3 regions of the Streptomyces sp. NPDC048473 genome follow, and region 1 is predicted to be linked to each of the others. Evidence: riboswitches for the same ligand, from Rfam matches in the RefSeq annotation. Region 1 holds a riboswitch; each other region holds the start of a gene.

Region 1 (7,305 bases):
CGCCCTCGACCGCTGTCACCGTGCCGAGCCCGAACTGGTCGTGCGTGACCCGGTCCCCGACCACGAGCGTGATCGTCGGCTTGTCCGAGGTCCGCCGGGTCGCGAAGCCCGAGGGGCCGGAGCGCGAACGCGACGAGGACAGCGACGAGGTGATCCCCGACGTCGGTCCGGCCGGGGCCGCCATCGGTCCGGTCCGCTTCCACTCCAGGTGCTGGTCCGGAATCTCCTCCAGGAACCGCGACGGCGGGTTGTACGAGGGCTGCCCCCACGCACTGCGCATCGCCGCCCGGGTCAGATAGAGCCGCTCGCGGGCCCGGGTGATGCCGACGTACGCGAGCCGCCGCTCCTCCTCCAGCTCCTTGACCTGGCCGAGCGCCCGCATGTGCGGGAAGACGCCGTCCTCCATGCCGGTCAGGAAGACCACCGGGAATTCGAGGCCCTTCGCGGTGTGCAGCGTCATCAGCGTGATGACACCGGAGCCGTCCTCGTCCTCGTCGGGAATCTGGTCGGAGTCGGCGACGAGCGCGACCTTCTCCAGGAATTCGGCGAGCGTGCCCGCGCCTTCCTCCTCGCCCCGCTCCTGCTCGAATTCGAGGGCGACGGCGGCGAGTTCCTGAAGGTTCTCGATGCGGGTCTCGTCCTGCGGGTCGGTGGATGCCTGGAGCTCGGCGAGGTAGCCGGTGCGCTCCAGCACGGCTTCCAGGACCACCGCCGGGCCCGCGCCCGACTCGACGATCGTGCGCAGCTCCTCCATCAGCGTGTTGAACCGCTTGACGGCGTTGGCCGACCGGGCCGCCATGCCGTACGCCTCGTCGACCCGGCGCAGCGCCTGCGGGAAGGTGATCTTCTCGCGCATGGAGAGCGCGTCGATCATCGCCTCGGCACGGTCGCCGATGCCGCGCTTGGGCACGTTGAGGATGCGGCGCAGCGGGACGGTGTCCTCGGGGTTGGCGAGGACCCGGAGGTAGGCCAGGACGTCCCGGACCTCCTTGCGCTCGTAGAAGCGCACGCCGCCGACGACCTTGTAGGGCAGGCCGACGCGGATGAAGATCTCTTCGAAGACACGGGACTGCGCGTTCGTACGGTAGAAGATCGCGACGTCGCCCGCCTTGGCGTCGCCCGCGTCGGTCAGCCGGTCGATCTCGTCGGCGACGAACTGCGCCTCGTCGTGCTCGGTGTCGGCGACATAGCCGGTGATCCGGGCGCCCGTGCCGGCGTTCGTCCAGAGGTTCTTGGGGCGGCGGCTCTCGTTGCGCTCGATGACCGCGTTGGCGGCGGACAGGATCGTCTGCGTGGAGCGGTAGTTCTGCTCCAGGAGGATCGTGGTCGCGTTCGGGTAGTCCTCCTCGAACTGGAGGATGTTGCGGATGGTCGCGCCGCGGAAGGCGTAGATCGACTGGTCCGCGTCACCGACGACGCACAGCTCGGCGGGGGCGTCGGCCTCTCCGGCCGGGCCGACCAGTTCGCGTACGAGGGTGTACTGGGCGTGGTTGGTGTCCTGGTACTCGTCGACCAGGACGTGCCGGAAGCGGCGGCGGTAGTGCTCGGCGACGTCGGGGAACGCCTGGAGCAGATGGACCGTCGTCATGATGATGTCGTCGAAGTCCAGCGCGTTGGCCTCGCGCAGCCGGGACTGGTACATCGCGTAGGCCTGGGCGAGCGTCTTCTCGAAGCCGTCCGCGGCCTGACCGGCGAAGGTCTCCTCGTCGATCAGCTCGTTCTTCAGGTTGGAGACCTTGGCGGTGAACGCCTTCGGCGGGAAGCGCTTCGGGTCGAGGTCGAGATCGCGGCAGACCAGGGCCATCAGCCGCTTGGAGTCGGCGGCGTCGTAGATGGAGAACGACGAGGTGAAGCCGAGCTTCTTCGACTCGCGGCGCAGGATGCGTACGCACGCGCTGTGGAAGGTCATGACCCACATGGCGTTGGCGCGCGGTCCGACGAGCTGCTCGACGCGCTCCTTCATCTCGCCCGCGGCCTTGTTGGTGAAGGTGATCGCCAGGATCTGGCCGGGGTGCACCCCGCGCTCGGCGAGGAGGTGAGCGATGCGGTGGGTCAGCACCCGGGTCTTGCCGGAGCCCGCTCCGGCGACGATGAGCAGCGGGGAACCCGCGTGGACCACGGCGGCGCGCTGCTCGGTGTTCAGCCCGTCGAGGAGCGCCGCGGCGTCGATGACGGGGCGGTGCGCGCCGTCGCGGTAGTACGCGTCTCTGGGTGGCGGGGGCCCGTCGAATACGCCCGCGAAAAGGTCCTCCGGCACCGCTTCGGGTGCGGAGTCCTCGGGGGGTGGCGGGGGCTCTTCCTCCGAGTGCTGGAGGCCGGCCAGGAAGCTGTCGTCAAAGAGGCTGCTCATCGCTTGTCGAGTCTAGGCCGCCGCACCGACACCCGACGGCCGCATGGCGAACCGGACCCGGCGGCCGGGCACACAAAGAGAGCGGGCACCCACGCCACGTAAGAAAATCCGGGCCCTCGTCCGCCCGCGCCGCCCCCTTTCATCAAGGTCACGAAAATGTATCGGGCATATCGAACATCGACCTTCACAGCAGCACCACGGGTTGGCTAGCGTGCTCGACCGGGCGGCCCGTACCCCCTGAGGCGAACCACGCCGAGCGGGCACCCACGCCGAATCCGTGCTGCCCTCGCGGGAGTTCGGAACCGGGGACCCACACGCAGTACCGGGGTGAATCGGTCCTTATCCCCCACTCGGACCGTAGGGCAGCCTTCCGTTCCGCCCGAACCCGACAGCTAACCCGGTAGGCGGTCCACGGAAGGAGATGCCGGCCTTGGCGTCGCATCGCAAACCGCGCACCCGGGTGCGCACCACCACACCGGCCGTCGGGTTCACGACGGCGGCACTGGCGTCCGTGACCCTGCTCTCCACGCAGAGCGCCACGGCCGCGCCCGCTCCGAAGCCCAGCATCGAGGACGTCCAGAAGAAGGTCGACGACCTCTACCGGCAGGCGGGCACCGCGACCCAGCAGTACAACCGGGCGAAGGAAACCTCCGCCACCCAGCGCACCAAGGTCGACGCCCTGCTGGAGGACGTGGCCGAGCGCGCCGACAAGCTCAACGACGCCCGCAGGACGCTCGGCGCCTACGCGGCCGCGCAGTACCGCACCGGCTCCATCGCGCCGAGCGCCACCTTCTTCCTGGCCGACGACCCGCAGTCGTACTTCGACCAGAACCAGCTGATGAGCCGGATGACCGGTCAGCAGCAGAAGGCGGTCACGGACTTCCGTACGCAGCAGGCCAAGGCGTCGAAGAAGCGCGCCGAAGCGGTGCAGAGCCTGGAGACGCTGACCGCGACACAGACCACGCTGCGCACCAGCAAGCAGAACGTCCAGAAGAAGCTGGGCGAGGCGCGCGCGACACTGACGAAGCTGACCGCCGAGGAGAAGGCCCGGCTCGCGGCGCTGGAGCGCAAGAAGGAGGCGGAGGCCAAGCGCAAGGCGGAGGAACTGGCGCAGCAGCAGGCCGCCGCCAAGGCGGAGGCGGACCGCAGGGCCGCGAAGGAGGCGGAATCCGGCAGCGGTACGGGAACGGGCACCAAAACCGGCTCGGACAGCAGCGCCACCACCAAGGCGGAGAAGGCCCTCGCCTTCGCCACGGCCCAGATCGGCAAGCCGTACGTCTGGGGCGCGACGGGCCCGTCCTCGTACGACTGCTCCGGGCTCACCCAGGCGGCATGGAAGGCCGCGGGCGTCGACATCCCGCGCACCACCTGGGACCAGGTGGAGACAGGTATCCGGATCGCGACGGCCGATCTGCAGCCGGGCGACCTCGTCTTCTTCTACGACGACATCAGCCACGTCGGCATCTACAAGGGCGACGGGATGATGATCCACGCGCCGAAGCCGGGGGCGAATGTGCGCGAGGAATCGATCTACTACATGCCGATCTACGGCAGCGTGCGGCCGTCGTAGCGGCTCACACTCCTATGCCCTCAGCGGCCGGACGGGCTTGAATTCCGAGCCCGTCCGGTGGTGCGGCGCGGGCCGGCTCAGGTCCAGAGCGTGGCGATGAAGATGTTGGCGAGCGTCAGCCCGCCCACCGCCGCGAAGGAACCTTTGTCGACCTTCTCCTCGTCCCGCTTGATGTAGACGAGCGCGAGGATGACGACCAGGAGCAGCAGCTTGACCCCGATCTTGATGTTGTTCACGGTCTGGTCGTCGGCCTCGTTGAGCCCGACCAGCGCGACACCGGTGACCAGCATCGTCAGTGCGCCGTGCAGCATCGCCGGGACGAACCGGGCCGTGCCCGCGCCCATCGCCTTCATCTGGGTCAGGAAACCGCCCAGCAGAGAGGCGATACCGATGATGTGCAGGGCGACGAAGACATTGATGAGTACATCCATGGGTCCGCAGCCTAGCCCCGGCCATATCACCACTCCGCAGGCAGGTGTGACTTCCTGTCGCTTCACTCACGTCTGCACCAATTGCCTGACTCTGGTGTAATTTTCCCGATCAATCAATGACAGTGCCGCGCCAAATTCGGGCAATAGGCGTCATTACGACTCTTCCCCGTGCCCCGGGTTTAGCGTCCTGACCAGGTGACCGGCTCACCGCCGCTCCGCACCCGGACGGCGAACCGGTCACCCCGCCGAGAGATCCGGCGGCGGGCCACTCCCCCTGTTGGTGACCCGCCGCCGGACCTCCGGCGGGCCCGCCGGTAGTCCCCGGCGGGCAGTCGCCAGGAAGGACGCACGCCCCCGTGGCAGCGCACCGGAAACCCAAGCAGCGCCCGTACACCGGCTCTGCTGCCCGCACCGCAGCCACCCTCGCCTTTGCCGGGGCCGCCACCGCTGCCGCCCTGCCGGGCTCCGCACAAGCCGATCCCCGGCTCACCCCCGCCCAGGTCGGGGCGGAGATGGACCGGCTGTACCACGACGCGGAGGTCGCCACCGAGCAGTACAACGGCGCGAAGGAGAAGGCGACCGCCGCCGCCGATGCCGTCGACACCCTGCGCGACGAGGCCGCCCGCAGGACCGAGCGCCTCAACGCCTCCCGCAACGCGCTGGGTTCACTCGCCGCCGCGCAGTACCGCACCGGTGGCCTCGACCCGGCCGTACAGCTGGCGCTCTCCTCCGACCCCGACCAGTACCTGGAGCGCGCGTCGTACGTGGACCGGATCGGCGACCGCCAGGCCGCCGAGGTCGACGAGGTGGAGCGGCAGGTCGCCCGGATCGCCCAGCTGCGCTCGCAGGCCAAGGGAAAGCTGGCAGCCCTGGCATCGCGCCAGGCCGAGCTGAAGAAGCACAAGGCGACGATCAGCACCAAACTGGCCGACGCGCAGCGGCTCCTCGCCACCCTGTCCCCGGCCGAGCGCGCCGCATACGAGAGCTCGGACAGTGCGCGCGCCGCCGGCCGTGCCGACCGCAGCACCGCGCGCGGCCCCGTCCTGGCCCCCAACACCCGTGCCGCCGAGGCCATCGCGTTCGCGTACGGGGCGCTCGGCAAGCCGTACGTCTGGGGCGCGACCGGCCCGTCCTCGTTCGACTGCTCCGGGCTCACCCAGGCCGCCTGGCGCTCCGCCGGTGTCGCGCTCCCCCGGACCACGTACACCCAGATCAACGCCGGACAGCACATCCCGCGCTCCGAACTGGCCCCGGGCGACCTGGTGTTCTTCTACTCCGGCATCAGCCATGTCGGGCTCTACATCGGCAACGGCCAGATGATCCACGCCCCGCGCCCGGGAGCGCCGGTCCGGATCGCGCCGATCGACCAAATGCCCTTCGCCGGAGCGACCCGGGTGGCATAGGCTCCCGGCTCCCGGTCACTCGGCAAGAGGACACCCGGACACATCTCGCTCGACCCCGACGGTACGGCCGGCCGGCTCAGACCAGCCGTCGCGCCGTCGCCCACCGGGTCAGTTCGTGGCGGTTGGACAGCTGGAGCTTCCGCAGCACCGCCGAGACATGCGACTCGACCGTCTTCACCGAGATGAACAGCTGCTTGGCGATCTCCTTGTACGCGTAGCCGCGGGCGATCAGCCGCAGCACCTCGCGCTCGCGCTGCGTCAGCCGGTCCAGGTCCTCGTCGACCGGCGGCGCGTCCGTGGAGGCGAAGGCGTCGAGGACGAAGCCGGCCAGCCGGGGCGAGAACACGGCGTCGCCGTCCTGGACCCGGAAGACCGAGTCGACCAGGTCGGTGCCGGTGATGGTCTTGGTGACATAGCCGCGGGCGCCGCCGCGGATGACGCCGATGACGTCCTCGGCGGCATCCGAGACGGACAGCGCCAGGAACCGCACCGGGTTCTCGACGGCGCCCATCATCGGGGCGCAGCGGCGCAGCACCTCGACGCCGCCGCCGCCCGGCAGGTGGACGTCGAGGAGGACCACCTCGGGGCGGGTCGCCGTGATGACGGTGACCGCCTGGTCGACGTCGGCGGCCTCGCCGACGACCTCGACGCCGGTCTCCTCGGTGCGGCCGATCTCGGCCTGGACACCGGTGCGGAACATCCGGTGGTCGTCGACGAGCACGACCCGTACCCGGTGCTCCGGGCCCCCGGTCGCCTCAGTGGTCTCCGTCATCGCTCGCCCTCTCCATCTCCAGCTCGACTTCCGTGCCCCCGCCGGGCACCGAACGCAGCCGCGCCGTACCGCCGTTGCGCTGCATCCGGCCGATGATTGATTCTCGTACGCCCATTCTGTCCCCCGGTACGGAGTCCGGATCGAATCCCGGGCCCCGGTCGCGCACGGAGACGAAGACCGTGCGGCCCTCGACCTCCGCGTAGACCTGCACGGCGCCGCCCTCGCCACCGTACTTCGCGGCGTTGACCATCGCCTCGCGTGCGGCCTGCATCTGCGCGGCCAGCTTCTCGTCCAGCGGGCAGTCGCCGACGACGACGACCTCCAGCGGGACGCCGTGCTTGTCCTCGACCTCGGCGGCGGCGCGCTTGACCGCCTCGGCGAGGGTCGCGGGTTCGTCGTCCTCGTCCTTGCCGGTGCCCTCGGGGTTGTACAGCCAGTTGCGCAGTTCGCGTTCCTGGGCGCGGGCCAGTCTGCGGACCTCGCCCGCGTCCTCCGCGTTGCGCTGGATCAGGGTCAGGGTGTGCAGCACCGAGTCATGGACATGGGCGGCGACCTCGGCGCGCTCCTGGGCCCTGATGCGCATCAGGCGTTCCTCGGAGAGGTCCTGGGTCATGCGTACGAGGTAGGGGCCGGCCAGCAGCGCGATGCCGGTGAGGACGGCGATCGCGGCGGTCAGGACGTTGCCGAGCTGGGCCGCGGAGCCGCGTACCACCATGAAGACGGCCAGGCCCAGGCCGACCAGGGCGACCCCGGCGAGGCCCCGGGCCAGATGCAGGACC
Region 2 (7,305 bases), on a different contig from region 1:
CCACGTTCGCCGCGACGCTCAGCTCCTCGTCCAGCACATCCAGCCGCTGCGGAAGGAACCGCAGCGGTACGAACGTCCTGGCCTCGCCGGACAGCGGAGCCAACTCGCCGGTGAGGGTGCGCAGCAGCGTCGTCTTGCCCGCGCCGTTGCGTCCGACGAGCGCGATCCGTTCGGGCCCGTGCACATGGAGGTTGCCCTCGTGCAGCCTGCCGAACCGGGGGCGCAGCTCGTGCAGGCTCAGTACGGTGCGGCCGGTGGGAACGGCGGTGTGGGGAAGGCTCACGCGGATCTCGGCATCGTCACGGATCGCGTCCGCGGCCTCCTCGCGGCGTTCGCGCGCCTCATTGAGACGCTCCTCATGGACGCCGCGAAGCTTGCCCGCCGACTCCTGCGCGGACCGCTTCCGGCGGCCGGCAAGGATTTTCGGGAGCCCGCCCTCGGCCTCCATCTTCCTGCCGTGGCGCTGACGGCGGGCCAGCTTCACGTGGGTCTCCTCCAGTTCGCGTTTCTGCCGGCGTACGTCCGCCTCGGCTGCCCGCAACATCCGTCCGGCGGCCTCCTGTTCGGTGGCCAGGGCTTCTTCGTAGGCGGACCAGCCGCCCCCGTACCAGCTCACGGATCCGGAGCGCAGTTCGGCGATGCGGTCCACGCGCTCCAGCAGTTCGAGGTCGTGGCTGACCACGACCAGGACACCCGAGCGCCAGGAGTCGACGGCTTCGTAGAGCCTTCGGCGCGCGAACACATCGAGGTTGTTGGTCGGCTCGTCCAGAAGGAGGACGTCGGGACGCTCCAGCAGCAGTGCGGCCAGGCGCAGCAGGACCGTCTCCCCTCCGGACAACTGGCCAATGGTGCGGTCCAGTTCGACGCTGTCGAGTCCGAGTGAGCCCAGTGTCGCAAGGGCACGTTCCTCGACGTCCCAGTCGTCACCGATCGTCTCGAAGTGCTTCTCGTCCACATCCCCGGCTTCGATGGCGCGCAGCGCGTCGCGCCGCTCGGCGATGCCCAGGGCCTCGTCCACACGCAGTGACGTGTCGAGGGTGATGTTCTGAGGGAGGTGGGCGAGGCTGCCGGCGACGGCCACCGAGCCCTGGGAGGGGCGCAGTTGGCCGGCCAGCAGTCGCAGCAGTGTGGACTTGCCCGCGCCGTTGGTGCCGACGAGCCCGGTGCGGCCCCGGCCGATGCTGAGAGAGAGTCCGTCGAAGACGGTGGTGCCGTCCGGCCATTGGAAGGACAGGGCGGAGCAGGTGAGAGAGGCGCTGGGGGCGGTGGGTGTCGCCATGGTGATCCTCGCAGTCGCAAGCGCGGTGAATGGGGGCTTCGTATGCGAGCACCACGCAGCGACCGAACCGAAAGGGAGGTGCGGCGGTCCGGAAGATCGAGGGACGGCTCATGCACCGAGGTCGCATCCACGCGGGGTCACGGGCAGGACAGAACACTGCTACTGCGTGACGGGCGTACGGCTGAAGCCGTACGGCGCGATGATCGCGAACCTCAGATGCGCAACGTCCACCTCTATCGGAGACAACAGAACCGTTCAAAACGATAACGACCCGGAGGGCGAAAGGCAAAGCCTCGGTGCCGTGCGGGGGAGTGGGACGAGCGGCCCGCGTGCCGGGACGCCGGACACCGGAGGTCATGGAGCCCTGTCGGGTGCGGCCGGCCCGAGAAGCACCCAGATCCCCACGGGTATGTCCCAGTATGGGCGATTTATTTAGAAGTGATCTCTTGGTTAATAAAGAGGCATTTAAGGAGAGTTGTGACCTTCGAGTGCTGACCGAATTGCACCGTTTGTTCGCTCCGTGGCGTGAGTCACGTTCAGAGCTCAAGATGCCGTGACGCGCGGCCCGGTTCCCTTCTGCGTAAGGAAATTTGGCTTCACGGTGTGAGGTGGATTACTGCCGATTCCATGATTCGATCTTGCAAATGAATTGTGATCCAAAAATGGGGGCTTGTTCCTTTTGGTGTTTCTCGCCTACGGTCACCGTCAATCCGGACGGAACGCCGAATCCTGCCGCCGTCCGGCAATCCGACCACTCATGTACGGCAGGAGCGGGGAACCCAGGTAAGCCGCCGGTCCGGTATCCGGAACGGCTCGGGGTGAAGCCGCATTCGCTTGCGGCCAGACATCTCCAGTCTGAACCCGACAGCTCACCTCGTAGGCGACGGAGAGGAATTCGCTATGTCCACAACGGGTAACCACCGTCGTCGTAAGTCCACTTCGCTGACCCGCGGTCTCATAGCCGCGACCACGGGTGGAGCCGCTCTCGTGCTTCCGCTGATCGGCGCCGGCTTTGCCTCGGCCGCACCGGCACAGACTGTCACCGCCGAAAAGGCTGCGGCGTCAACCGTCGCCACCGTCAAGGAAAAGGCCGCGCCCACCATCTATTCCGTGATCGCGGGCGACACCCTTTCCAAGATCGCAAAGGGATATTCCCTCAGCGGTGGCTGGCAGAAGCTGTACGAGGACAATCGAGAGACCATCGGCGCCAACCCCGCACTGATTCGCCCGGGCACGAAGCTGACAATCGGCGCCCAGGCCGAGGCCAAGACTGCCGCAACTGCCACTGCCGCAACTGCTGCTGCCGCACCGGCCGCGCAGCCCGCGACGTACACGAACGACCTGGACGGCTGGATCAAGGAGTCGCTGGCCGTCATGGCCCAGAACGGCATCCCCGGCAGCTACGACGGCATCCACCGCAACATCATGCGCGAGTCCTCCGGCAACCCCCGGGCCATCAACAACTGGGACTCGAACGCCGCCAAGGGCACGCCGTCCAAGGGCCTCCTCCAGATCATCGACCCGACGTTCCTTGCCTACCACGTGCCCGGTACGTCGATGGACAGCTACGACCCGGTCGCCAACATCACCGCATCGTGCAACTACGCCGCCGACAAGTACGGCTCCATCGACAACGTGTTCGGGGCCTACTGATCCGCAGCAGCGCCGATGGCGGTTCAGAACCGATGGGTGGCGAGGGGCCGAACAGGCCCCTCGGAAGGGACCACACCCGCCGGTCCGGGACCGCCTTTCGGCTGCTCACCCGCGTGGGCGGCACACGGAGGCGACGCTACGTGGCGCGTCGGCGGGAGCCGGGAACGGTCACATGGCCGGCGAGCCAGGAGAGCAAGGGCTCCAGCTCCTCCGCCGCTGCGACTACGGCATCGACCAGCGCCGACGTGTGCTGTGCGCAGTCCCCGCCGAGGGGACGGGCAGCCGAGACCGAGCGGTACCGGAGCAGGTCGGCACGGGGATGACCGGCGTCATGACCGCGTGGCATGCGCTTCATGGTGTCCCCGGTGATCTCATACCCCTGCGCCCCCAACGCCTCGATGGCACACACCAGCTCGGGTCCACTGTCCTGCGCGGCGACGGCCGTACGGAACAACGGGACCTGCCCGGGGTCCGGGTACGTCCAGCCCCCCTTGATCCGGAGCCCGTCGAGGTCGAAGCGCAGACCGATCTCGACATTGCGCGCGATCCTGATCACCGCCACTTGGTGCTGCCACCACCACGGGTCCTTGCGGAACCCCCAGACGGAGAAGTCCTCGTACGCCTGGTCCGCGTCCGCCACATCGTTCAGCAACGCGATCATGGGCTGCCGGACGAGGCGCTCCCGGTCCCTTCGGCGCTTCTCACGCGCTTCTTGCGAAGGTATGCCCTCCAACTGCAGAAGCAGCTCGAATGCTTGCTCTGTCCAGCCACTGAACGCTCTGCTCACGCAAGGGATCCTAGTGATCCGGGACATTGAGGGCGGGCGCGCACCGTTTCCGAAGCCGTTCCCTGCTCGCCGGACCGCAGTGCCCGGCGCGCCCCCGTCGACGTAACCCTTACTCCTGGGCGCTCTCCGTCGGCTGCTCCGGCTTCTGGAGCGGAGGCCTCGGAACCGTGGCCGCTGCTCCCTCCCGGACGGACTCCACCACCGCCTCGTGAAGGCGCCGGCTGTCGTCCTCCGAGCAGCACGGCACAGGACTGCCCGACATGGTGAACCAGTCGATCGCACCCGTGTACTGCACAGTGATCTGGGCCGTGTCATCGGCCCAGGTCGTGTGAACGGTCAGGTCTCCGGACAGGACGCCGACCTCGTCCGTGAGCACGCCACCGTGCCCGGAGAACACACCGCGAGTCGTCCATGACGCCCAAGCCATGTCTCCAGGCTGGCATCAAGACCGTGGATGCGCGACCCGCGGCGATCCGCGCATCGCGGCGCTCGAAACGCCCGCACCCTTCCGGAATCTGGAATGGGCGAAACTTTGCATCGGATCCTGCTGCGGTTCCCGCACCCGCCGATCCCCAGAGAATGACGCACTCTTAACGCCAAATCGTCAGATCTGCTCGCCGAAACAACGAATTCCGAAGGTTAACAGCTCTTGACCTGCGGAACTCGTCAGGATTGCATGTCGCGCTGGGAGCGACGAAACCACTCACCACGTCCTCGTCTGGAGGCGATACCGCTCCCGCGCTCAGATACCGCACCTGTTGATCGGAATCGCACGATGACCGAAACGCTCAGCGCTCCCCAGGCGCTCGCCCCAGCGACCGGCCCCACTCCACAGAAGCTCAAGCGTTCCATCGGCGTCGTGGGCGGAACACTGCTCACGCTCTCCTGCGTGACGCCCGCTTCGACACTCTTCGTCGTCGTACCGGACCTGTTCTCCAGCCTCGGCACGTACACCGCCCTCACCATCGCCATCGGCTCGCTGCTCTGTATCGGGGTCGCCTTCTGTTACTCGGAGCTGGGCACCCTCATACCGAGCGCGGGAGGTGAGTACGCCATGGTGTCGACCATGGCGGGACGGCTGGCCGGGTGGCTCGTCTTCGTGCTCTCCCTGCTGGTCGTGATGATCGTGCCGCCGGTCATCGCCATGGGGACGGCCGACTACCTCGCTCCCGTCGTGCACATTCCGGCTCCCGTCGCGGGCGCCGGTGTCATGGTCCTCGCCACCCTCGCCGGTCTCCTGGACCTGCGTGCCAACGCGTGGATCACCGGGATCTTCCTCGTCCTCGAAGTGATCGCGGCGGGCGTCGTCGCCGTTCTCGGGTTCGCGCACTCCGAGCGCGGGGCCTCCGCGCTGGTGCACGGATCGGTCGCCTCGTCGGGCGGCACGACCTCCACGGTCACCGCGATGATGGTGGTCTCCGGGCTGGCGATCGCGCTCTTCATCACCCAGGGCTTCTCCACGGCCGTCTACCTCTCGGAGGAGCTGGAGAACCCGCGGCGCAACGTGGCCCGCACCGTGCTCGCCACCCTCGCCATCTCCACGGCGGTCATCCTCGTCCCGGTCATCGCCATCACGCTGGGCGCCCCGGACCTCGCGGCCCTGACCTCGGGCGATCTCAACACCATGGTCGCCGCCTGGTCCAACTCGGCCGTCGGCACGTTCGTCAGCCTCTGCGTCGCCCTCGCGATCATCAACGCGGGCATCGTCATGGTCATCCAGAACTCACGGGTCCTGTTCGCCTCCGCCCGTGACAAGGCGTGGCCCGAGCCGATCAACAACGCCCTGTCCCGACTCGGCCGGTTCGGCTCCCCGTGGGTGGCGACCCTGGTCGTCGGCATCCCCGGCGCGGCGCTCTGCTTCGTCAACCTCGACACCCTGTACGGCGTCACCGGCGTCTCCGTCACCGGCATGTACCTGCTGGTCGCGGTCGCCGCCCTGCTCTGCCGCCGCGGCACGCACCGCGAGGCACCGGCCTGGCGCATGCCGCTGTGGCCTGCGATCCCCGTGCTGCTCATCGCCGTGCTCGCGTACATCCTGACCCAGCAGGAGACCGAGTACCTGCTGTGGACCGGCGGGATCACAGCGGTCGCCACGCTCTACTGGGCGCTGTATCTGCGGCCCCGCCGCGAGACCCGCTGGCTGGTCAGCATTCCGGAGGACGTGCAGTCCTGACCGCTGGATGACCAGGGACGGCGACCCGCGTCCCGCACTCTGTCCGGACCGCCCCGCCGTCACCCCGGATAGGCCGGGGCGACGGCGGAGGTCATCAGCCGGCGGGCCTTACCGGTGCCGTCGGCCGGGACGGTCCACAGGTCCGAGCCGTAGTCGCCGGGGAGGGCGTAGACGAGAGTGGAGTCATCCGCCCACACCGCCTGGTCGTCGATGTTGCGCTGCTCGGCGGTCGCGGTCTGCGACATGCGTCGCAGGTCGAGCACGTACAGCCGCCACGGGGCGTCGGGCGAGGCTCCCGGGACGCGCTTCTTGTAGGCGATGCGGGTACCGTCCGGCGACAGCGAAGGGCATTCGACGTTCCCGTGCAGGGTGGTGAGGGTGCGGGCGGTGACGTCGCCCCGGACGAGGTAGGTCCGGCCGTGGGTCGCCAGCGTGGCGTAGAAGCGGGTGTCGTCGGCGAAGGTGACACCCCAGATGTTGATGTCCGAGGCGCGGTAGGGCCTGCCGTCCTTGGTGACGGTGTACGTCTCCAGGTTGTCGTCGATCGCCCAGGTGCGGGTGTCGACGATGGCGGTGCGGGTGGAGAAGTCGGTGCCCGCGTAGGAGTCCCCGCTGACGAAGACCGTCCAGGCGACCAGATGGCCGGACGGTGCGACCCGGGCGCGGGTGGGAATGCCGGCGGCCGGGAAGCGGTGCAGCGCGTGGAGGTGCGAGTCGAGTACGACGGCCCGGTAGGTGTCCTGAAGCGCGCCGTGCCGGGCCTGCAGGCAGATGCCGGTACCGGCGGCCGCGTGGAAGCGCAGGCACTTGACGCCGGACACGGTCCGCGCACCGTCCGGCCGGTCGGCAGGCACGGTGGCGATCTCGTCGCGGTGCGGGCCCCAGGCCAGGTTGCGTACCAGCAACTGACGCTCTCCGTCCGTTTGGAGCGAGACGGTACCGCTCCGGACGGGTGGACCACCCGCCTGCTCCCGGTCGCGTCTGTCGGACCGGTCCGCGGCATGCAGCACCGCCGCGGTCCCGGCTGTCCCGAGCAGCAGGACGGCGAGGAGCAGGATCACCAGGCGGCTGGTCCGGGTCATGTGGACACCTCGTCTGCGTCTTGGTCTGCATCACGGTCTGCGGCACATTTCGCGTCACGATCTGTGCCGCGGAGGACGATCGAGGCCGTCAAAGCACTCACGGCCAGCGCGGCGGCGATGACTGCGAGACTCGTCCGCCCGCCCCAGAGGCTCCAGGCGGAGCCGAACGCCAGTGAGCAGGCGAACCTTCCCAGGGCCTGGCCGGTGCCCACCAGTGCCTGCCCGGCTCCCTGGTGCTCCGCCGGGACGGCCCCGGCAGTGGCGGCGGCGAGCACCCCGTCGGTGGCGGCGTAGAAGGCGCCGTGCAACACCAGCACGGCGATCAGCACCG
Region 3 (7,305 bases), on a different contig from region 1:
CCGAACGCGTGTCCTGAGCGCCCCAAGGCGTTGCCCGCCGGGCATCGCTGCCGGGCATCGCCGGGTGCCCCTGAGGGGCCCACATCCCCAACTCCTTCCGAATCGTTGGTCGAACCAGTGGCCCCAACCACATCCACTGCCTAACATCGATCACCGCAAGGTCTTGTGCACTGATGCACAAACTCTCCCCGGGAGGTTCCTTTGCACCGCCGCCGTCGCACCGCGCTCACCGTCTCCGCCGCCCTGCTCGCCGGCGCCCCACTCCTGACCGCCTGCGGCAGCCAGGCCCACCCGGGCGCCGCCGCCCTCGTCGGCGGGGACCGGATCGAGGTGTCGACGCTGCAGGGCCAGGTGGCGGCGGTACGCGAGGCCCAGCGCGATTCGAAGGACGCCTCGCAGCTCATCGACAAGTCCGGGCAGCTCAGCCGGGCCAAGCTGCACAGCCTGATCTTCGACCGGGTCCTGGACCGGGCCGCGCAGGACGCGGGCGTGAGCGTCAACCGCAACGAGATCCAGCAGATGCGGAAGGCTGCGGCCGCCCAGTCCGGGGGAGAGGCACAGCTGCGGACGGCGATGCTCCAGCAGAGCTGGGTCGCCCCCGACCAGATCGACGCCGTCCTGCGCGAGCAGGTCCAGCTGACGAAGCTGGCCCAGGCGCTCGGCGCCGACCTGCAGCAGCCCGAGGGGCAGAAGGCCGTCGGCGATGCGCTCAGCAAGGCGTCGAAGGCACTGAAGGTCGACGTCAATCCGCGCTACGGCGCCTGGGACGACAAGCAGACCCAGCTCGCCAACTACAAGGCCCCCTGGATCACCCAGGTCACCAAGCCCGCCGAGGCCGGCGCCGAGGCCGGCGCCTAGAAGACTGCGGAAAACGGCGACCGGACCGACCGGGGTAGATTCGAACGGTGAACGCTGAAGACCCCGGCCGTATCGTCCTGCTCACCGCCAGCCACCGCGTCGCGCCCGGACTCCTGTCCTGGCCCGCATGGCAGACGCTGCACGCCGCCGACCGGGTGCTCTGTGCCGAGCAGGACCACCCGCAGCTGCCGTATCTGCGCGAGGCGGGCGTCACCGTCGAGCATTCCGCGCCCACCGCGCAGGAGCTCGTCGACGCGTGCGCGGGCGGCCGGAGCGTCGTCGTCCTCACGAGCGGCGAGGGCAATCAGCCGCTGACCGACGGGCTGGCCCGGCTCGCCGGTTCGGGGCGGGTGCAGATGCCGAATCTGGAGCTGCTGCCCGGTTCGTACGATCTGCCGGGCGCCCGGCTCCTCGATCTGGTCCAGGTCATGGACCGGATCCGCATCGAATGCCCCTGGACCTCGCAGAAGACCCACAAGGGCCTCGCCAAGTACGCCATCGAGGAGGCGTACGAACTCGTCGAGGCGATCGAGGACGGCGACCGCGACGAGCTGCGCGAGGAACTCGGGGACGTACTCCTCCAGGTCGTCTTCCATGCCCGGATCGCGGAGGAAGGCCGACCCGAGGATGGGGACGAGCCGTTCTCCGTCGACGACGTGGCCGCGACCCTCGTCGAGAAGCTGATCCACCGCCACCCGCACGTCTTCGGCGACGAGACCGCCGAGACCCCGGAGGACGTGCACGCCCACTGGCTGCGGACCAAGGCCATCGAGAAGCAGCGCGACTCGGTCACCGACGGAGTCCCGCTCGGCCAGCCCGGTCTGGCGCTCGCGGCGAAACTGGCCGGCCGGGTCCGTACCGCAGGGCTCGATGTGGCGCTCCCCACGGGCGACGGCATCGGTTACGAGCTCCTCGCCCTCGCCGTACGCGCCGAACAGGACGGCATCGACCCCGAGGCCGCGCTGCGGGCCGCGGGCCGCGTCTACCGGGACGCCATCCGGGCGGCGGAGGGCAACGGATAACGTCGGGGGGTGAACCACAGCCCCGCCGACCGCCCAGCCGATCCCCCCGCCGCCTGCCCTGCCGATCAGCCCGCCGCCCCCGAACTCTTCACCTGGGAGTTCGCCACCGACCCGTACCCCGCCTACGCCTGGCTGCGCGAGCACAGCCCCGTGCACCGGACCGCGCTGCCCAGCGGAGTCGAGGCCTGGCTCGTGACCCGGTACGCCGATGCCCGGCAGGCGCTCGCCGACATGCGGCTCTCCAAGAACCCGGCGCACCACGCCGAGCCGGCACACGCCAAGGGGAAGACGGGCATCCCGGGCGAGCGCAAGGCGGAGCTGATGACGCATCTGCTGAACATCGACCCGCCCGACCACACCCGGCTTCGCCGCCTCGTGTCCAAGGCGTTCACTCCGCGCCGGGTCGCCGAGTTCGCGCCGCGGGTGCAGGAACTGACGGACCGCCTCATCGACCGCTTCATCGCGGAGGGGAAGGCGGACCTCATCCATGACTTCGCGTTCCCGCTTCCCATTTACGCGATCTGCGATCTGCTCGGCGTCCCGCGCGAGGACCAGGACGACTTCCGGGACTGGGCGGGCATGATGATCCGCCACGGCGGCGGGCCGCGCGGCGGGGTGGCCAGGTCGGTGAAGAAGATGCGCGGCTATCTCGCCGAACTGATCCACCGCAAGCGGGAGAACCCGGGGGACGACCTGATCTCGGGGCTGATCCGGGCCAGCGACCACGGCGAGCACCTCACCGAGAACGAGGCCGCGGCCATGGCCTTCATCCTGCTCTTCGCCGGGTTCGAGACGACGGTCAACCTCATCGGCAACGGGATGTACGCGCTGCTGCGCAACCCCGCACAGCGCGAGCGGCTGCAGCGCTCCCTCGACGCGGGGGAGAGCGATCTGCTGGAGGCCGGGATCGAGGAACTGCTGCGGTACGACGGCCCGGTGGAGCTGGCGACCTGGCGGTTCGCCACCGAGCCGCTGACGCTCGGCGGACAGGACATCGCGGCAGGCGACCCCGTACTCGTCGTGCTCGCCGCCGCCGACCGCGACCCGGAACGCTTCGAGGACCCCGACACGCTCGACCTCGCACGGCGTGACAATCAGCACCTCGGATACGGGCACGGCCTCCACTACTGCCTGGGAGCACCGCTCGCCCGGCTGGAGGGACAGACCGCGCTCGCCACGCTTCTGAGGCGCCTTCCGGACCTGCGCCTTGCGGTGGAACCTACCGATTTGCGGTGGCGTGGCGGACTCATCATGCGCGGACTGCGCACGCTGCCCGTGGAGTTCGAACCAGGGGGCGCCCCGACGCAAGGTGACACTCTGTCAACTCTGTGACTTTCACGTGATCTGCGCTGCATCGACTTGTGACACACGTTCGAGTCCCGCTAGGTTCACCGTTCGACTCACCAGTCACTCGTCAGTCACACGGAAGGCAACCCCATGGGCTCCGCGAACGGCAGACACCGTCGCCCTCGTCAGGCACCCGCCATCGTCGTCGCCGCGGGCGTGACCGGATCGGCCATCGCCATCCCGCTGCTCGGCGCGGCCGGTGCGCACGCGGCCGACGCCACGACCTGGGACCGGGTGGCCGAGTGCGAGAGCGGCGGCATGTGGAGCGCCGACCTCGGCAACGGCTTCTACGGCGGCCTGCAGTTCTCGCAGGAGACCTGGAAGGCGTACGGCGGCGAGTCGTACGCCTCGCGTGCCGACCTCGCCAGCCGCTCGCAGCAGATAGCCGTGGCCGAGAAGGTCCTGGACGACAAGGGCCCGCAGGCGTGGCCCAGCTGTGCGGTCATCTCCGGCCTCGCGGTGGACGGGACGCTGCCGGGTGTCGACCCGGGCTCCGCGCCCTCCGCCGAGCCGACAGAGGGCACGGAGCCGGCTGACAGCGCGTCGGCGGCCCCGTCCGATGACGCCACGCCGTCGGACAGCGCCTCGGACGGCACGGACGGCTCGAAGGGCTCGGGCGGCACCGACAAGCCTGCAGGCAAGGCCAAGCCGTCCCCGAAGCCTTCGGCAACCGAGTCGGCCACGCCGTCCTCCGAGGCGTCTGATTCATCCGATTCATCTGACTCGTCCGACGGTGTCGGTGGCAAGCACCGTGGCGCGCCGGCCCCCGAGGGGAGCCAGGACGCGAACGGCGGCAGTGGCCGCGAGGCGGGTCGTCACGCCTCCCGTGGTGACGCCGACGCACGCGACGCGGGCGCTTCCGTCGCCGACGGTACGTACACCGTGCACCCAGGCGACAACCTCTGGGCGATTGCTGATGCACAGAAGGTTCCTGGTGGCTGGCCCGCGCTCTATGAGGCCAACAAGGATGTCGTCGGCTCCGACCCGGATCTCATCCTCCCTGGCCAGAGCCTCGATCTCGGCGTGAAGGCCGAGTGAGAGCGGTCTGAAAATCAGCTAAAAGAGCCTCAAAAACCGGGGTAGTTCAGGGACCTATGTCCGCTTATGCGTAAGTGAGACATGGGTCTCTTTGCGTCAACTGGCGTGTCGCGCCCAGGGGACCCTTCCGCACCGCCCTCACCTGCGAAAACGACAGTTCCCCAGATGCAAGTAAGGGCGAATTGCCCGATGTGTCCGTCTTTGAATGTGAGGGTTGCGTATGTTTACGGTCGGAACCGCTCGCACCGCGGGCCCCGTCGACCGTCACGCCGAATCCTGCCGTCGGTCGAAGGGAACAGACGCGTAAAGCGCCGTAGGCAGGAGCGGGGGACCCAGGTAAGCGCCGGGCCCGATCGTCGAGAGACGCATCAGGACCGGCTTGGGGTGAAGTCGCGTGCTAGGACGTGCGACCGGGCAACTCACTTGGCCCGAACCCGACAGCTCACCTCGTAGGCGTCGGTGAGGAGAAGTTCCATGCTGTTTTCCAGCAAGGGCAAGCACCGCCGCCCGTCCAAGGCCGTCCGTATCGTCACGCTCGCGGGTGTCGCCGGTACCGCCGTCGCCGTTCCGCTGATGGGCGCGACCGGCGCCTCCGCCGCCTCCGTCGCCACCTGGGATGCCGTCGCTCAGTGCGAGTCCGGTGGCAACTGGTCCATCAACACCGGCAACGGCTACTACGGCGGTCTGCAGTTCTCGCAGTCCAGCTGGGCCGCCGCCGGTGGTACGCAGTACGCCTCCCGTGCCGACCTGGCCACCAAGGCTCAGCAGATCGCCATCGCCGAGAAGCTTCTCGACATGCAGGGTCCGGGTGCCTGGGGCTGCGCCGGTGCCGGCAATCTGACCAACGACGGTGTCGACCCGGGTGTCGACACCGGCTCCGGCGCCACCGAGCAGAAGAGCGCCCCGGCCGCGCCGAAGCAGCAGGCTCAGCCGAAGAAGGCCGAGCGCACCGAGACCCCCGCCGCCTCCCGCTCGGACCGCTCCGCCGCCCCGCAGGCCGAGTCGAAGAAGACCGTCACCACGCCGACCGGCGAGAAGGTCAAGAGGGGCGACGGCGAGTACAAGGTCGCCTCCGGCGACTCCCTGAGCAAGATCGCCGCCGACCACAAGGTCAAGGGCGGCTGGCAGCAGCTGTTCGAGCTGAACAAGGACATCGTCAAGGACGCCGACCTGATCTACCCGGGTCAGCAGCTGCACCTGACGAAGTAGTCCAGGCTCACTCCTCCCCGAGCACCCCGGCCCGGCGCGCAATCCCCCGTACGCGCCGGGCCGGGGTTTCTGCGTGACGCGGTACCCCCTATGTAGGGAGCGCGACTATGGGTGATCGTTCAACTGTTGTAGTTACTGGCCAGTAAAATTCTGGCTGTTTGCCCGGTACTGCGCGCTCTTGGGTCCTTTTTCGTCCCAGGGGACGGGCGGTCGTCCGACTGAGCGGGCCGGGCCGGTTAGGCTCTTGTCGCAAGGCCAAAGTGACCCTGCACAACCAGTGTCATATCCCAGAAGGAGATGCCTCGTGCCGTCCATCGACGTCGTCGTAGCCCGGGAAATCCTCGACTCCCGGGGGAACCCCACGGTCGAGGTCGAGGTTGGCCTCGACGACGGCAGCACGGGTCGTGCTGCCGTGCCGTCCGGCGCCTCCACCGGTGCGTTCGAGGCCATTGAGCTTCGCGACGGTGACCCCAACCGTTACCACGGCAAGGGCGTGGAGAAGGCCGTCCTCGCCGTGATCGAGCAGATCGGTCCGGAGCTCGTCGGCTACGACGCGACCGAGCAGCGGCTGATCGACCAGGCGATGTTCGACCTGGACGCCACCGAGAACAAGGGCTCGCTCGGCGCCAACGCCATCCTCGGCGTCTCGCTGGCCGTCGCCCACGCCGCCTCCGAGGCCTCGGACCTGCCGCTGTTCCGCTACCTCGGTGGCCCGAACGCGCACCTGCTGCCCGTCCCGATGATGAACATCCTCAACGGTGGGTCGCACGCAGACTCCAACGTGGACATCCAGGAGTTCATGATCGCCCCGATCGGCGCGGAGTCCTTCTCCGAGGCCCTGCGCTGGGGCGCCGAGGTCTACCACACGCTGAAGAAGGTCCTGAAGACCAAGGGTCTTTCGACCGGTCTCGGCGACGAGGGCGGCTTCGCGCCGAACCTGGAGTCGAACCGTGCCGCGCTCGACCTCATCCTTGAGGCCATCAAGGAAGCCGGCTACGCCCCGGGCAAGGACATCGCGCTCGCGCTCGACGTCGCCGCGTCCGAGTTCTACAAGGACGGCAAGTACGAGTTCGAGGGCAAGTCCCGCTCGGCCGCCGAGATGACCGAGTACTACGAGGAGCTCGTCTCCGCGTACCCGCTCGTCTCCATCGAGGACCCGCTGTACGAGGACGACTGGGCCGGCTGGAACGTCATCACCGAGAAGCTCGGCGCCAAGGTGCAGATCGTCGGCGACGACCTGTTCGTCACCAACCCGGAGCGCCTGGCCCGCGGCATCGAGGAGGGCTCCGCCAACGCCCTGCTCGTCAAGGTCAACCAGATCGGTTCGCTGACCGAGACCCTGGACGCCGTCGAGCTGGCCCAGCGCAACGGCTTCAAGTGCATGATGTCCCACCGCTCCGGCGAGACCGAGGACGTCACCATCGCCGACCTCGCCGTCGCGGTGAACTGCGGCCAGATCAAGACCGGCGCCCCGGCCCGCTCGGACCGCGTCGCCAAGTACAACCAGCTGCTGCGCATCGAGGAGATCCTCGACGACGCCGCGGTGTACGCGGGCCGCTCGGCGTTCCCGCGCTTCAAGGGCTGATTCAACGGCCCGTCACGGGCCGCAGGCACCGGCCTCCGTCCGTCCCCGCACTCGGTCCCGTACCGTGTGCGGGGACGGACGTGCGTAATGGGGAGGCGGAGACATGGCCGCGAAGGACCGGGACCGGTTCTCCACTGCGACCCGGCTGCGGCTGCTCGGCGAGCAGACCGCCGCCCGCGTCTACCGGTCGCAGAACCGCCGTCAGGCCCGCCGCTCCCGGCTCACCGGCCGGGCGGCCTTCCTCGC

The links. Region 1 has a riboswitch for cyclic di-AMP ahead of ACGFU7_RS04460 (NlpC/P60 family protein). Riboswitches for the same ligand answer to the same signal wherever they lie in the genome.
Region 2: another riboswitch for cyclic di-AMP. It lies ahead of ACGFU7_RS25905 (transglycosylase SLT domain-containing protein); the one in region 1 lies ahead of ACGFU7_RS04460 (NlpC/P60 family protein).
Region 3: another riboswitch for cyclic di-AMP. It lies ahead of ACGFU7_RS28080 (transglycosylase family protein); the one in region 1 lies ahead of ACGFU7_RS04460 (NlpC/P60 family protein).

The regions. Positions count from the first base shown of each region.
Region 1 is NZ_JBICXE010000002.1:252,872-260,176, forward strand. Features, by position in the region: gene pcrA (DNA helicase PcrA) at 1-2,350, opposite strand, end outside; cyclic di-AMP (ydaO/yuaA leader) riboswitch at 2,608-2,773, shown strand; gene ACGFU7_RS04460 (NlpC/P60 family protein) at 2,772-3,920, shown strand; gene ACGFU7_RS04465 (hypothetical protein) at 3,998-4,351, opposite strand; gene ACGFU7_RS04470 (NlpC/P60 family protein) at 4,708-5,754, shown strand; gene ACGFU7_RS04475 (LuxR C-terminal-related transcriptional regulator) at 5,831-6,526, opposite strand; gene ACGFU7_RS04480 (PspC domain-containing protein) at 6,510-7,305, opposite strand, start outside.
Region 2 is NZ_JBICXE010000017.1:144,791-152,095, forward strand. Features, by position in the region: partial or broken gene ACGFU7_RS25895 (ATP-binding cassette domain-containing protein) at 1-544, opposite strand, end outside; partial or broken gene ACGFU7_RS25900 (ATP-binding cassette domain-containing protein) at 665-1,279, opposite strand; cyclic di-AMP (ydaO/yuaA leader) riboswitch at 1,990-2,175, shown strand; gene ACGFU7_RS25905 (transglycosylase SLT domain-containing protein) at 2,180-2,932, shown strand; gene ACGFU7_RS25910 (DUF2461 family protein) at 3,069-3,719, opposite strand; gene ACGFU7_RS25915 (hypothetical protein) at 3,829-4,146, opposite strand; gene ACGFU7_RS25920 (APC family permease) at 4,495-5,892, shown strand; gene ACGFU7_RS25925 (TolB family protein) at 5,952-6,974, opposite strand; gene ACGFU7_RS25930 (MFS transporter) at 6,971-7,305, opposite strand, start outside.
Region 3 is NZ_JBICXE010000020.1:93,501-100,805, reverse strand. Features, by position in the region: gene ACGFU7_RS28105 (GtrA family protein) at 1-17, shown strand, start outside; gene ACGFU7_RS28100 (SurA N-terminal domain-containing protein) at 202-858, shown strand; gene ACGFU7_RS28095 (nucleoside triphosphate pyrophosphohydrolase) at 906-1,880, shown strand; gene ACGFU7_RS28090 (cytochrome P450) at 1,890-3,212, shown strand; gene ACGFU7_RS28085 (transglycosylase family protein) at 3,318-4,265, shown strand; cyclic di-AMP (ydaO/yuaA leader) riboswitch at 4,565-4,736, shown strand; gene ACGFU7_RS28080 (transglycosylase family protein) at 4,740-5,474, shown strand; gene eno (phosphopyruvate hydratase) at 5,779-7,059, shown strand; gene ACGFU7_RS28070 (septum formation initiator family protein) at 7,163-7,305, shown strand, end outside.